DNA from 2 places in the Phreatobacter aquaticus genome. Region 2 is predicted to be linked to the other one. Evidence: riboswitches for the same ligand, from Rfam matches in the RefSeq annotation. Region 2 holds a riboswitch; the other holds the start of a gene.

Region 1 (7,192 bases), 1.9 Mb from region 2:
TGGGAAGTGCTCTGCTCCAAGACCGTGCGCCATGTCGGCGACGGCGTTGCCTTCATCGTGGCCGATACGCTTGAGCGGGCCCGCGATGCGGCCGAAGCCATCGAGATCGACTACACCCCGCGCGACCCCGCCATCGATGCGGTCGATGCCCTGAAGCCCGGCGCGCCGCTGGTCTGGCCCGACATTGCCGGCAATCTCGCAGGCGAAGTGGTGCTCGGCGACAAGGACGCGACCGAAAAAGCCTTCGCCAAGGCCGCGCGCACGGTGGAACTGACCATCGTCAACAACCGCCTGATCACCAATTACATGGAGACCCGCGGCTGCCTCGTCGAATATGACGCGAAGGCCAAGAGCTACACGCTGACCATGGGCAGCCAGGGCTCGCACGGCATCCAGAACACGCTGGCGACCAAGATCTTCACCAACATCCCCAAGGAGAAGATCCGCGTCATCACCCCGGATGTCGGCGGTGGCTTCGGCACCAAGACCTTCATGTTCCGCGAATATCCGCTGTGCATGGTGGCGGCGCAGAAGCTGAAGAAGCCGGTGGCCTGGGTGCAGGACCGCTCGGACCATTTCATGAATTGCAGCCAGGGCCGCGACAATGTCTCGACCGCGATTGCGGCGATCGACAAGCGCGGCAAGGTACTGGCAGTCAAGGTCAACACGATCGCCGACATGGGCGCCTATCTGTCGCAATATGCGACCTTCATCCCCTATGTCGGCGCACTCATGCTGGCGGGCGTCTACGCGATCCCTGCCATGTATGTGCACCTGAAATATGCCTATACGAACACGATTCCCGTCGACGCCTATCGTGGCGCGGGTCGCCCGGAGGCCGCCTATCTGATCGAGCGGCTGATGGACAAGATCGCGCTTGATATCGGGTCGACGCCGGCGGAAGTCCGCCGCCGCAACTTCATCAAGCCCGACCAGTTCCCGTGGAAGACGCCGGTCGGCCGCACTTATGATTCCGGCGAGTTCGACGGCCACATGACCCGCGCCATGGAAGTGGCGAAGTGGGACACGATCAAGGACCGGGTGAAGGCCGCCAAGAAGCTCGGCAAGGTGCGCGGCATCGGCATGGCGACCTATATCGAGGCCTGCGGTGGCGGTGCGCCGGAAAATGCCTGGCTCAACCTCGAGACCGACGGCACCGTGACCCTGAAGATCGGCACACAGTCGAACGGGCAGGGCCACAAGACCGCCTATGCTCAGGTTGCCTCGCAATATCTCGATATCCCGATCGAGCGGATCAACGTGATCCAGGGCGATACCGCGCTGGTGCCGAGCGGCACCGGCACGGGCGGCTCGCGCTCGCTGCCTGTCGGTGGCGCTGCCGTCGATGTCGGCGCCCGCGCGCTGGTCGACATCATCAAGGACCTTGCCGCCGCCGAGATGGAAGTCGGCGTCGGTGACGTCGAGGTGGTCGGTGGTCAGGTGAGGGTGGTCGGTACCGACAAGTCGATCAGCTACGAGAAGGTCGCGAGCCTTCCCGGCGCGAGCGACAAGCTTCATGCCCATGGCACGTGGCGTCCGCCGGAGCCGACCTTCCCGAATGGCACCCATATCGCCGAAGTGGAGATCGATCCGGACACCGGGGCGACCGAGATCGTCGCCTATACGGTGGTCGACGATTTCGGCGTGACCATCAATCCGACTCTGCTCGCCGGCCAGGTTCATGGCGGCATCGTGCAGGGCATCGGCCAGGCGCTGCTGGAGCGCACGGTCTATGACAAGGAAACGGGCCAGCTGATCACCGCCTCGTTCATGGACTACGCCATGCCGCGCGCTGACCACGTCCCGAACTTCCATTTCGAGACCCGCAACGTGCCCTGCGTGACCAATCTGCTCGGCATCAAGGGCGCGGGCGAAGCCGGCACGATCGGGGCCTGCCCGTCGATCATGAACGCGATGGTGGATGCGCTGAACCGCGCCTATGGCATCACCCATATCGACATGCCGGCGACGCCTGCTCTCGTCTGGCAGACGATCCAGGATGCCAAGGCGGCCAAGGCCGCCTGATCGAGCGACACCAATTTGCACCGGCGCAAGTGGTCGCTTGCGTCGGTGCAAATACTGAGGCCGTCTCACGCAGCCGTGATCGCCGGGCTGCGACAATCGACCTCGTGATCCGATTTGAGGTGTTCCAATCTACGCCTTCCCCATGGTCAATTCGCGCATGGCCGGACTGGCCGAAACACCAAGGGACACCTGATGAAACGCCTGACGCTTGCGATCCTCTCCGCCGCCGCGCTGACTGTGGCCGGGGCCGGCAGTCTGATCGCTCAGAACAATCCGATTGCCCAGCGCCAGACCCTGCTGAAGGAATTTGGTGCCGTGTCGCGCGAGCCCGGCCAGATGCTGCGCCGCGAGGCCGCCTTCGACCTCGCCAAGGTCAAGACCGCGCTGGAGACCTATTCGCGCCACGCCAAGGTGCTGCCGATCCTGTTCCCGGCCGGTTCGTTCACCGGCGAGACGGCGGCCCTGCCGAAGATCGACGAGAGCCGCGCCGATTTCGTCGCGACCTTCGGCCGTCTCGACCAGGCTGCGACCGCGGCCCTCGCCTCGATCACTGACGAGGCGACGTTCCGCGCCAATATGGGCAATGTGCTGCGCGTCTGCGGCCAGTGCCACGACACCTATCGCCGCCCCCGGACCTGACGGGGGCTCTCGGCCGGCCGGATGGATCATCCGGCCGGTTTCTCGCAGGAGCAGCCATGACATCGCAGACGCTTTCGGGGCCTGACCGGGTCCGTGCCTGGGACCTTCCGACCCGCCTGTTCAAATGGTCGCTGGTCCTCCTGGTGATCATGGCACCGCTCGCCAAGAATTTCGGCGATGTGACGCTGGCCTGGCACAAGATGAACGGCTACGCGATCCTCACCCTGCTGCTCTGGCGCATCATGTGGGGCTTTTCCGGCTCCACCACCGCGCGGTTCTCGACGTTCCTCGCCTGGCCCTGGACCGCATTCGGCTATGGTCTCGACGTGCTGCGGGGCCGGCCGCGCCGTTTCCTCGGCCACAATCCGCTGGGCGGCTCGATGGTCCTGCTGCTGCTGGTCTTCATCGGCCTTCAGGGGCTCGCCGGGCTGTTCGTCAGCGACGACATCATCGTCGAGGGGCCGCTCTATGCCTATGGCTCGCCGGCCCTGAGGCGCGCTGCGCAGGCGTTCCATCATGCAGCCTTTCCGATGATGCTCGGCTTGATCGCCATCCATGTGCTCGCCAATCTCGCCTATACGTTCCTCAAGAAGGAGCCGCTGATCCAGGCGATGGTGACGGGCGACAAGCCTGCGGCTGCCTATGAGGATGCGGCAGCGACCGAGGGCGGCTCGCCAGTGCTGGCGCTGGCCCTGTTGGCGCTCAGCATCGTGGTGGTCTGGGGTGGGCTCTATTGGGCCGCGGGCCTGTCGGCCTTCCGCTGACACCGGCTTTCAGGCCTCCACCGCAAAGAAAAGCCTCCTCATTTTTGCATGGATGTGTTTGAAGGGATTCCGCTCACGATCGGCCCCCGCCCATGCCAGTCCTGTCCCGTGCGCTTACGGGAATCCTGCTGAAGCTCTGCTCGACGGTATGCTTCACCTGCATGTCGACGCTGGCGCGCATCGCGGGCCGCGAGGCGCCCGTGGGCGAGGTGGTGTTCTGCCGGTCGTTTTTCGCCCTGATTCCGCTGTTTGTGATGCTCGCCTTCCGCCGCGAGATCATGGATGCGTTCCGCGCCACCTCCTATATCGGCCATATCAAGCGCGGCGTGCTCGGCTCCACCGGCATGTTCTGCGGCTTCGTGGCGCTCACCCTGCTGCCACTCGCTGATTCGACCGCCATCGGCTATGCGGCGCCGCTGATGGTGGTGCCACTGGCGGCGATCTTCCTCGGCGAGAAGGTCAGGGTCTATCGCTGGACGGCGGTTGGCATCGGCTTTGTCGGCGTGGTTGTCATCCTCTGGCCGCATCTCGACCTGCACGCGCTGGCCAGTGCCTCCGATGCCCAGTCGATCGGCGCGATGTTCTCGCTCGCCAGCGCGGTCATGGCGGCGTTCTCGACGATCCAGGTGCGCCGTCTGGTGGCGATCGAGACGACCGCCTCGATCGTCTTTTACTTCATGGTGCTCTGCGCGGTGCTGGCGCTCGTGACCTGGCCGCTTGGCTACTACGTGCCGATCATGGGCCGCTGGATGGTGCCGGGGCCGCAGCTCGCCTTCATCCTGGTCATGGTCGGCGTGTTCGGCGGGCTTGGCCAGATCTTCCTGACCATGAGCTACCGCCATGCCGACACGTCGCTGATCGCGCCCTTCGAGTATTTCTCGATGATCTGGGCGATCATCATGGGCTATTTCGTCTTTTCCGACCTGCCCAGCGCCTATGTGCTGACGGGTGGCGCCATTGTCGTGGCCTCGGGCATTTTCGTCATCTGGCGCGAGCAGAAGCTGGGCCTGGAGCGCGCCCGCCAGCGCAAGGTCTCGACCCCGCAGGGGTGAGGGCTCAAAACGCCTTGAACGTGATGATCGTGTGGGTGTCCTGGATGCCCGGGATGATCTGCACCTTCTCGTTGACGAAATGGCCGATATCGGTGCCGGCCTCGACATAGAACTTCACGAGAAGGTCGAAATGGCCGGCGGTCGAATAGATTTCGGACGCGATCTCGCGGTCGGCGATGTCCGAGGCGACCTGATAGGCCTTGCCGAGGTGGCATTTGATCTGGACGAAGAACGGGATCATGGGGCGCCTCTTTCTCTCAGGCGCCAGATTCCACGACGGCAGGGGGCTGCGCAAGGTGCTGGGCTTGCGATCCCGCGCGCAGGAGATGCCGCCATGCGGCAGCGCGACCCGGCTGCGCGCTGGCCGTATGGCCCAGGTTGAAGCGCTTGCATGGTGCCGGGGCTTGTCCTACCACTTGGCTCCTGTCTCGTCGGGGTGCCTCAATCTGGGGCTGAGAGATCGGGTTTCCCGGTCAACCCGTCGTACCTGAACCGGGTCATGCCGGCGGAGGAAACCGAGATGTCTGTCCCCACCTGCCGCGGGGGCCTGTAATGGCCGCCGCAAGCCTCGCCTGGAGTGCCGCCGCCCTGATCGACAAGATCAGGAAGCGTCATCCGCGTATCCACTGCCTGACCAATGGCGTGGCACAGGCCTTCACGGCCAATGCGCTGCTGGCGCTCGGCGCGCAGCCGTCGATGACCAATTCGGTCGAAGAGGTCGAGGCCTTCGTGGAGGGCGCCGACGCGTTGCTGGTCAATCTCGGCACGCTCGACGAGCCCGGACGCCAGGCGATGCGGCTGGCGATCGGGGTCGCCAACCGGCGCGGAATTCCCTGGGTCCTGGATCCGGTCTTCGTCGAGCGCTCGTCAGGCCGCTCGACCTTCGCGCACGAACTCATTGCCCATGGCCCCAAGGTCATCCGCGGCAACGAGGTCGAAATCGCGCATCTGAGCCAAGGCCAGGCCATCGACGGTTTCGCGCGGGCGCTTGGGGCCATCGTCGCCGCCACCGGCACCACAGATCGCCTGGTGGATGGCAACAGGGCTATCGGCATCCCCAACGGCCACCCGCTGATGGGGCGTGTCACGGCCATGGGCTGCGCCAATGCGGCGTTGATCGCTGCCCTCCTGACGGTCGCCGATGATCCGTTCGAGGGCTGTGCTGCGGCCATGCTGGCGGCCGGTGTCGCCGGCGAGATCGCCGCCGAGCATTCAAGCGGACCCGGCACCTTTGCCTCTGCCTATCTCGATGCACTCCACGGCCTTGATTCGGGCAAGCTCGCGACACGCGCACGCGTCATCTGACGGTTGCCGGCGGTCCGGCCGGCACGTTTCCCAGGAGAATTCCCATCATGACGGCGATCGCCGTGACCATTGCAGGGTCTGATTCCAGCGGCGGGGCCGGCATTCAGGCCGACCTGAAGACCTTTTCTGCGCTTGGCGTCTATGGCGCGAGCGTCATCACGGCGTTGACCGCGCAGAATACGGTTGGCGTTCAGGGCATTCATGACGTGCCCGCCGGCTTCGTCGCGCTGCAGATGGACTCGGTCTTTTCCGACCTGACGGTCAACGCGGTGAAGATCGGCATGCTCTCCAAGGTTCCCGTGATCGAGCAGGTGGCCGCAGGCCTCGACCGCCATGGCATGACGCACGTCGTGCTGGATCCGGTGATGGTGGCGGCCTCCGGCGGCAAGCTGCTCGATGCCGATGCGGTCGATGCGCTGGCGGGGCTGTTGTTTCCCCGCGCATTGCTGGTGACGCCGAACCTTCCCGAGGCAGCCGTGCTGCTCGATCGCGCGATTGCCGAGGACGAGACCGAGATGGAGCGCCAGGGCGCGGCTCTCATCGAACGCGGCGCGAAGGCCGTGCTGATGAAGGGCGGTCATGGCACAGGCGAGATGGCGGTGGACCTGCTGGTCACCCCTGAAGGCACGGTGCGGCTGTCCGCGCCCCGCATCCCCGGCGCCAACAATCACGGCACCGGCTGCACGCTGTCGTCGGCGATTGCCGCCGGCCTCGCCAAGGGCTTCCCGCTCGACCAATCGGTCGAGGAGGCCAAGGATTACGTCACCAAGGCCATCGTCGCGGCAGATCGCCTCAGGATCGGCCACGGCCATGGTCCCACCCATCACTTTCACGCATTCTGGTAGTTCCATGCCCCCGATGAACCGCCGCTCCACCCTTGCCGCCGCCGCTGCCGGCCTGATCGCCGCTCCCTCCGTCGCGCGGGCGCAGACGCCATTGCGCTGGCGGATGGCCACCTCTTGGCCGAAGACCTTGCCGGGACCGGCCTTTTCGGCCCAGCGCATCGCCGATCGGATCAAGCTGGTGACCGGCGGGCAGATCGAGGTGCAGGTGTTTTCGGCCGGAGAGATCGTACCGGCCTTCTCGGTGCAGGAGGCGGTCGGCAATGCGACGATCGAACTGGGGCACACCGCGTCGTTCTTCGGCGTCGGCAAGGAGCCGGGACTGGCCTATTTCACCTCGGTGCCGTTTGGCCTGACACCAACCGAGCACATGTCGTGGATCCTGCAGGGTGGCGGCCAGGAGCTGTGGGACGAGGTCTCGCAGCGCTTCGGGTACAAGTCGCTGATGGGCGGCAATACCGGCGTCTCGATGGGTGGCTGGTTCCGCCGCGAAATCAACTCGGCCGAGGACGTGAAGGGCCTGAAGATCCGCATGGTCGGGCTCGGCGCCGAACTGTTCCAGCGG
Region 2 (7,192 bases):
CAACCCGTCGACGAACTCGCTCTTGATGCCGAGCTTGGCTAGCATCTGGCCGATCTGCGGCCCGCCGCCATGGACCACCACCGGATTGATGCCGGATTGTTCCAGCATGACGATGTCGCGGGCAAACGACCGTGCGCCGCTCTCGTCGCCCATCGCATGGCCGCCATATTTTACCACGACGATCTCGTCGTCATATTTCTGCATATAGGGCAGGGCCTCATTGAGCATGCGGCCAATGTCCTGGGCATCGAGAGGTTCATTCGCGGACATGAGGGTCTCCGACAGTCGCCGCCAGACGGGGCGACGCCGGCGGTCTTAGCTGATTTTCGGGCCAAGGTGAAAGGCCGGATCGGCACCCTCACCCTGCATCGCGCGCCCCCGCCCATCGGCCTTTCGGCCAGCCGCAATCGACGCGCCGCAGCAATTCCCAAGGTGACAGGACCGCCCCCAGGTCCTAAGCCATCACGCAACTGGCCCGCGCACCCGCGCAGGGCGCTTCCCAAGGCGGCAACCGGAGACCATGACGACCCTCCGCTCGAAGGCCTTCGACATCCTGCTCGGTGCCTGGACAGCCCTGTTCGGCCTGATCATCCCGCTGCTCCTGGGCGTCGGCTCGACGCGCCTGCGCGCGGTGTCGCGCGCCTGGGTGGCCGGCGTCCTGTTCCTGCTGCGCCACGTGGTCGGGCTCCGCCATGTCGTCATCGGCGAGGAAAACCGGCCGGACAAGGCCTGCCTCATCGTCTGCAATCACCAGTCCACCTGGGAGACCATCGCGCTGCTCGTGGTGTTCCCCGACGTCGCCATCGTCGCCAAGGAAGAGCTTCTGAAGATCCCGGTCTTCGGCTGGTATCTCCAGCGCTCGCCGATGATCACCATCGACCGCGAATTCGGCACCCAGGCGCTGCGCCGCATGGTGGAGGGCGCCAAGCAGGCGCTGGGCGACGGCCGCCCGGTCCTCCTGTTTCCCGAGGGCACGCGCAAATCGCCCGACGAGCCCATCGACTTCAAGCGCGGCGTGGAACTGCTCTATGGCCGGCTCGACGTGCCGGTCCTGCCGGTGGTGGTCAATTCCGGCCGCTTCTGGAACATCGACAAGACCGCGAAGCGTGCCGGCACCATCACGGTCTCCTTCCTGCCGCCCCTGCCGCCAGGCCTGCCCGGCGGCGAGATGATGCAGAAGGCAGCCGAGGCGATGGAAGCCGAGCGGATCAGGATCGGCTGAGCCCTACCGCCCCACCGCCTGCGCATCCCGGTGCGACAGCCACCTCGCGACATCGCCCTTGTCGCTGTCCGGATTGCGGTCGAAATGGCGGGTGCGGGCGGCCTCGAAGGTCCGGTCATAGCGCCGCCGGACCGCCGGTCGGTCGGTGGCTTCCGCCAGGGCGCCCGCGTTCAGGCGCTGGAACCGCGCCTCCAGCGAGATGCCGGGGCGGCCTGCCCGGTTGACGCTTTCGACATAGCGGGTGACGGCGATATCGCAGCCGCGCCGCCCGGAGGCTGCACGCACGAGGCTCGTATTGCCCCAGTCCACCACCTCCGGAAAGGTCGCGAGCAGTTTCCAGCCGGCATCGAACACCCGGATGGTCCAGCGGTGCACGCCCATGCCATTGCTCTGGGCATTCCAGGCCGCGAGCACCGTTTCGGATGTGCCGTCGCCGTCGAGATCGACGCGGATCAGGTCGAAGCTCTGATACTTCCCGGCCATCAGCTCGTCGGGCAGCACCTGCACCGGCTGGCCCGGCCGCATCAGCAGGAAGGCATGTTCCGGCGTGCCCTCGGGCAGGTCCTTGCCGTCCGGCGGCACCACCTGGCAGCGCCAGAGCGTTGCGCCGCCGCCGGCCTCGAAGGCAATGCCATGGGTGCAGCCGACCGGGTTTTCCGGCACCGGCTTCAGCCAGCTGGACGTCACCGCATCGCGCGGCGGGCGGGCCGGCGTCGCGATCGACAGGGGCCGGCAGGCCTCAAGCCCCGCGGCCAGCGCCGGCAGGGGCGCCAGCACCAGCGCGAGGCAGAGGGTGAGAGCCCGGCACATCGCCATGTCAGGTCTTCGGTTCCAGCTTGTCCTGCGTCTTGGTCTCAAAGTCGCTGGCCTCGTGCCGCTCGCGCAGCTGGCTCGACAATTCGCCCTGCATGCGGTTGACCATGCGGCCACGCTGCACGGCAGGGCGGGCGCCGATCTGGTCGGCCCAGCGGCGCACGTTTCCGTATTCCTGCACCTGCAGGAACTCGCCGGCCTCGTAGGTGAGGCCCTTGGAGAGCGCGCCATACCAGGGCCAGACCGCCATGTCGGCGATCGTGTAGTCCGGCCCGGCCAGATACTCGCTTGTCGCAAGGCGGCGATCCAGCACGTCCATCTGGCGCTTCACCTCCATGGCGAAGCGGTCGATGGCATATTCGATCTTCACCGGCGCATAGGCGTAGAAATGGCCGAAGCCGCCGCCGAGATAGGGCGCGGATCCCATCTGCCAGAACAGCCAGGACAGCGTCTCGGCCCGCGCCGCGCCCGAGGCCGGCAGGAAGGCGCCGAACTTCTCGGCGAGATAGGTGAGGATGGCACCCGATTCGAACACGCGCACCGGCTCCGGCCCGGAGCGGTCCATCAGCGCCGGGATCTTCGAATTGGGGTTCACCTCAACGAAGCCCGAACCGAACTGGTCGCCCTCCGAGATGCGGATCAGCCAGGCGTCATATTCGGCTTGCGTATGGCCCGCCGCCAGCAGCTCCTCCAGCATCACCGTCACCTTCACGCCGTTCGGCGTGCCGAGCGAATAGAGCTGGAGGGGATGCCGCCCGACGGGCAGCTCCTTCTCGTGGGTCGCGCCCGCCACCGGGCGGTTGATATTGGCGAAACGCCCGCCCGAGGCCTTGTTCCAGGTCCAGACTTTCGGCGGGGTGTAATCGGCGGAGGACATGGCGGGGCTCCAGAGGAGGGCAAAGGTTGGACGCATGGTGCGTCGGGAGGGGGAGCGAGGGCAAGGGATACCAGCGTGCTCCCCATCCTCCTTGACTTCCGTCGCCCACACGTCACATTCAGACCTGCACCGAGGGGGGCCCCGAGAGGGGGCTGAGAGGCCGCACCGCACGTCAGTCGTGCTCCGCGGCGACCCTTGAACCTGATCCGGGTCATGCCGGCGGAGGGACGGGAATGCCTGACGACCACACACGGCGCCTTGCGCGCCTCGCAGCCATCGCCGTTCCCCCCAAGAGGAGGACGGCATGAGCTATCCTGACCGCTTCTACCCCATCGTCGACAGTCTCTCCTGGCTGATCCGTCTCACCGAGCTTGGCGCCGGCACGGTGCAGCTGCGCGTCAAGGGGCTGGAGCTCGCCCAGGCCACCGCCCTGGTGCGCGAGGCGCTGGATGTCACCGAGGGCACGGCGACCAAGCTGGTGGTCAATGATTACTGGCAGGCGGCGCTCGATGCCGGCGCGGCCCATGTCCATCTTGGGCAGGAGGACCTGGCTGAGGCCGATATCCCCGCCATCCGCAATGCCGGGCTCACCATCGGGCTCTCCACCCACAACGAGGCCGAACTCGACGTGGCCCTGGCGCTGCGTCCGAACTACATCGCGCTGGGGCCGATCTATGCCACCACGGTGAAGACCATGCGCTTCGGCCCGCAGGGGCTGGCGCCGCTCGCCCAGTGGAAGAAGCGCATCGGCACCATTCCGCTGGTCGCCATTGGCGGCATCACGCTGGAACGCGCGCCTGACGTTTACGCCGCCGGCGCCGATTCCATCGCCGTCGTCACCGACATCACCGGCAGCCCCGACCCCGACACCCGCGTCGCGGCCTGGCTCGATTACACATCCGCATCGGCCTGACCGGCCAAGATCCCGGAGGATTTTCCATGAACGCCCCCATCAAGGACATCAAGGCCGCCGTCACCACCGGTCCCTTGCCGGCCTCGCGCAAGATCTTCGCCGTGCCGGATTCGGCGCCCGATATCCGCGTGCCGCTCCGCGAGATCGCGCTGCAGGAAGGCGCCGGCGAGCCCGATGTCGTCGTCTATGACACGTCCGGCCCCTATACCGACCCGACCGTCACCATCGATGTCGAGCAGGGCCTCTCCCGCGTCCGCCAGTCCTGGGTGATGGAGCGCGGCGGCGTAGAGGCCTATGATGGCCGCGACGTGAAGCCCGAGGATAACGGCCATGCCGGCAAGCATCTGGCGCGCGCCTTTCCGATTGCCAACAAGCCGCTGCGCGGCGTGGGTTCCGCCCCGATCACGCAGTATGAGTTTGCGAAAGCCGGCATCATCACCAAGGAGATGATCTACGTCGCCGAGCGCGAGAATCTCGGCCGCAAGACCGCGTTGGACAATGCGGAAGCCACCATTGCCGATGGCGAGAGCTTCGGCGCCGCCGTTCCGGCCTTCATCACGCCGGAATTCGTCCGCTCCGAGATCGCCCGCGGCCGCGCCATCATCCCCTGCAACATCAACCATCCCGAAGTCGAGCCGATGATCATCGGCCGCAATTTCCTGGTGAAGATCAACGCCAATATCGGCAATTCCGCCGTCTCGTCCTCCATCGAGGAGGAGGTCGACAAGCTCGTCTGGTCGATCCGCTGGGGCGCCGACACGGTGATGGACCTGTCCACCGGCCGCAACATCCACAACACCCGCGAATGGATCATCCGCAACTCGCCGGTGCCGATCGGCACGGTGCCGATCTACCAGGCGCTGGAGAAGGTGGGCGGCGATCCGGTCAAGCTCACCTGGGAGATCTTCCGCGACACGCTGATCGAACAGGCCGAGCAGGGCGTCGACTATTTCACCATCCATGCCGGCGTGCGCCTCGCCTATGTGCCGCTCACCGCCAAGCGCGTCACCGGCATCGTGTCGCGCGGCGGTTCCATCATGGCCAAGTGGTGCCTCGCCCATCACCGCGAGAGCTTCCTCTACGAGCATTTCGACGAGATCTGCGACATCATGCGGGCCTATGACGTGTCGTTCTCGCTGGGCGATGGGTTGCGTCCGGGTTCGATTGCCGATGCCAACGACGCGGCGCAGTTCGCCGAGCTCGAGACGCTCGGCGAGCTCACCCAGATCGCCTGGAAGAAGGGCTGCCAGGTGATGATCGAGGGTCCGGGCCATGTGCCGATCCACAAGATCAAGATCAACATGGACAAGCAGTTGAAGGAGTGTGGCGAGGCCCCCTTCTACACGCTCGGACCGCTGACCACCGACATCGCGCCGGGCTATGACCACATCACGTCGGGCATCGGCGCCGCCATGATCGGCTGGTTCGGCTGCGCCATGCTCTGCTACGTGACCCCGAAGGAGCATCTGGGCCTGCCCAACCGCGACGACGTGAAGGTCGGCGTCATCACCTACAAGATCGCGGCCCACGCGGCCGATCTCGGCAAGGGCCATCCGGCCGCGCAGCTGCGCGACGATGCGCTGTCACGCGCCCGCTTCGACTTCCGCTGGGAGGACCAGTTCAACCTCGGCCTCGATCCGGAAACCGCGCGCAGCTATCACGACGAGACCCTGCCGAAGGAGGCCCACAAGGTCGCCCATTTCTGCTCGATGTGCGGGCCGAAATTCTGCTCGATGAAGATCACCCAGGACGTGCGCGACTATGCGGCCACCTTGAACGACAAGGAGGTGGGCATGGCGCAGATGTCAGAGAAGTTCCTCGAGATGGGCGGCAAGGTGTACGTGGAAGCGGCCGACGCGGTGAAGGCTAGCAACAAGACGTTGTGAGCAGAGCGGGGCGGGGCGCGGCGTGGCCCGCGCCCCCGTCACGTCGTGACGTTGTAGGAGTGCACCGTCGCGGTCGTCAGGTCGCAGTCGAAGACGATGGTCACGCCGTCCAGGTCGGCAGATCCCCAGAGCGACAGGCCGATGGTCGCCGGGGGCGGCACGCAGACGATCAGCTGCCCGTCCGGCCTGTCCGGAAGGTTGGGGAAGCGCTTGGCGAAATCCGCATAGCTGCGCGGAACAGCCGACGCGAGCATCAGCGGCACGAAGGGCAGGAGGTCGGGAAAGCCGCGATAGGGCCAGTCATCCAGCGATCGCGTGCTGGACATGCTCAGCACCTCGACCTCATGGGAGTGGGTGAGGCGGTAGGTCATGTCGCCGCCCCCGAAGCACATGCCGTAGACGAGCGGGAAATCCAACAGATAGGTCCGGCTCAGCGCCCGGATGGCCCGTCCGCTGAGCTTCGCGATGGCGTGGAGCCGACGCGGTCCGTGGTCGAGGCCGGTCACGGTCCAGTCCAGCGGCCCCCCGAGGTGGAAGGACGTGATCCTGCCGGCGGGGACGAAGGTGTAGTCCACGCCGTCGCAATGGGCATGCACGAGCCTTTCCTTGCGGGCCATGGTCCCTCCAGCGCAGCGCGGTCCTCGACCGTCTGACGGCAAGCGGCGTTTGTCGGATATCGGCATGCGGGAATTGTCGATGTTCTATATATGTTCTCACATTGCGTCAATGAAGGACTGCTCGGGTGACTTGTGCCGGCGCGTCTTCTCCCGGCCGAAGGTCGCGGGCAGCAGAAACTCCGGCCACGGTGGGTTCCGCGTTGTGAGGCAGGGTGCGACGGGGAACAGCCTCGGCTGCGACTTCTCCGACATCCGCTACGAATTCGACACCCGCCGGCATGTGAACTGGTGCATGAGCCAAAGCGCCAATCAGATGCGCACGGCGCCGGCCCTGCATCACAGAAATCTCGCCGCCCGCTGCAGCCGGAGCGGCGTCACCTTCACCAGATGATGCTGTACTGTCGGGCGCCAACACCGTCCGACAGGAGGACCGCCGCCATGACCCGACCGCCCGGCTTCGACCATTGGGAAGAACGGTTCGCCGGAGCGGAGTTCCGGTTCGGCCGCGAGCCGAACCCGTTCCTCGTCCGCTGCAAGCCGCTTCTGCCGGCCTCGGGCAAGGCGCTGGCGGTGGCCGATGGCGAGGGTCGCAACGGTGTCTGGCTCGCGCGCCAGGGGCTGGATGTCGTCTCCGCCGACTTCTCGCCCACCGCTCAAGGCAAGGCCCGTGCGCTCGCCGCCGAACACCGCGTTGCCGTCACCTTCGTCGAGGCGGATGCCCACACCTGGGCCTATCCGGAAGCCGCATTCGACGTGGTGGTGGAAATCTTCACCCAGTTCAGCCCGCCCGAGGGCCGGGCGCTGAAATGGGCCGGCATGCGCCGCGCGCTGAAGCCCGGTGGCCTCCTCATCATCGTCGGTTAC

What was found. A riboswitch is a leader RNA that binds a small molecule or an ion and turns the genes downstream of it on or off. The one in region 2 is predicted to bind thiamine pyrophosphate.
Region 1: linked by a shared signal. The riboswitch ahead of thiM (hydroxyethylthiazole kinase) and the one ahead of E8L99_RS06375 (thiamine phosphate synthase) in region 2 are both predicted to bind thiamine pyrophosphate.

The regions. Positions count from the first base shown of each region.
Region 1 covers NZ_CP039865.1:4,480,920-4,488,111, reverse strand. The annotation lists gene E8L99_RS21380 (xanthine dehydrogenase family protein molybdopterin-binding subunit) at 1-2,025, shown strand, start outside; gene E8L99_RS21375 (c-type cytochrome) at 2,218-2,664, shown strand; gene E8L99_RS21370 (cytochrome b/b6 domain-containing protein) at 2,721-3,428, shown strand; gene E8L99_RS21365 (DMT family transporter) at 3,521-4,480, shown strand; gene E8L99_RS21360 (Lrp/AsnC ligand binding domain-containing protein) at 4,485-4,721, opposite strand; TPP riboswitch at 4,903-5,012, shown strand; gene thiM (hydroxyethylthiazole kinase) at 5,033-5,785, shown strand; gene thiD (bifunctional hydroxymethylpyrimidine kinase/phosphomethylpyrimidine kinase) at 5,833-6,630, shown strand; gene E8L99_RS21345 (TRAP transporter substrate-binding protein) at 6,635-7,192, shown strand, end outside.
Region 2 covers NZ_CP039865.1:1,364,221-1,371,412, forward strand. The annotation lists gene argB (acetylglutamate kinase) at 1-270, opposite strand, end outside; gene E8L99_RS06360 (lysophospholipid acyltransferase family protein) at 521-1,222, shown strand; gene E8L99_RS06365 (hypothetical protein) at 1,226-2,038, opposite strand; gene yghU (glutathione-dependent disulfide-bond oxidoreductase) at 2,040-2,912, opposite strand; TPP riboswitch at 3,035-3,157, shown strand; gene E8L99_RS06375 (thiamine phosphate synthase) at 3,217-3,825, shown strand; gene thiC (phosphomethylpyrimidine synthase ThiC) at 3,852-5,711, shown strand; gene E8L99_RS06385 (hypothetical protein) at 5,750-6,328, opposite strand; gene E8L99_RS06390 (hypothetical protein) at 6,393-6,719, shown strand; gene E8L99_RS06395 (class I SAM-dependent methyltransferase) at 6,767-7,192, shown strand, end outside.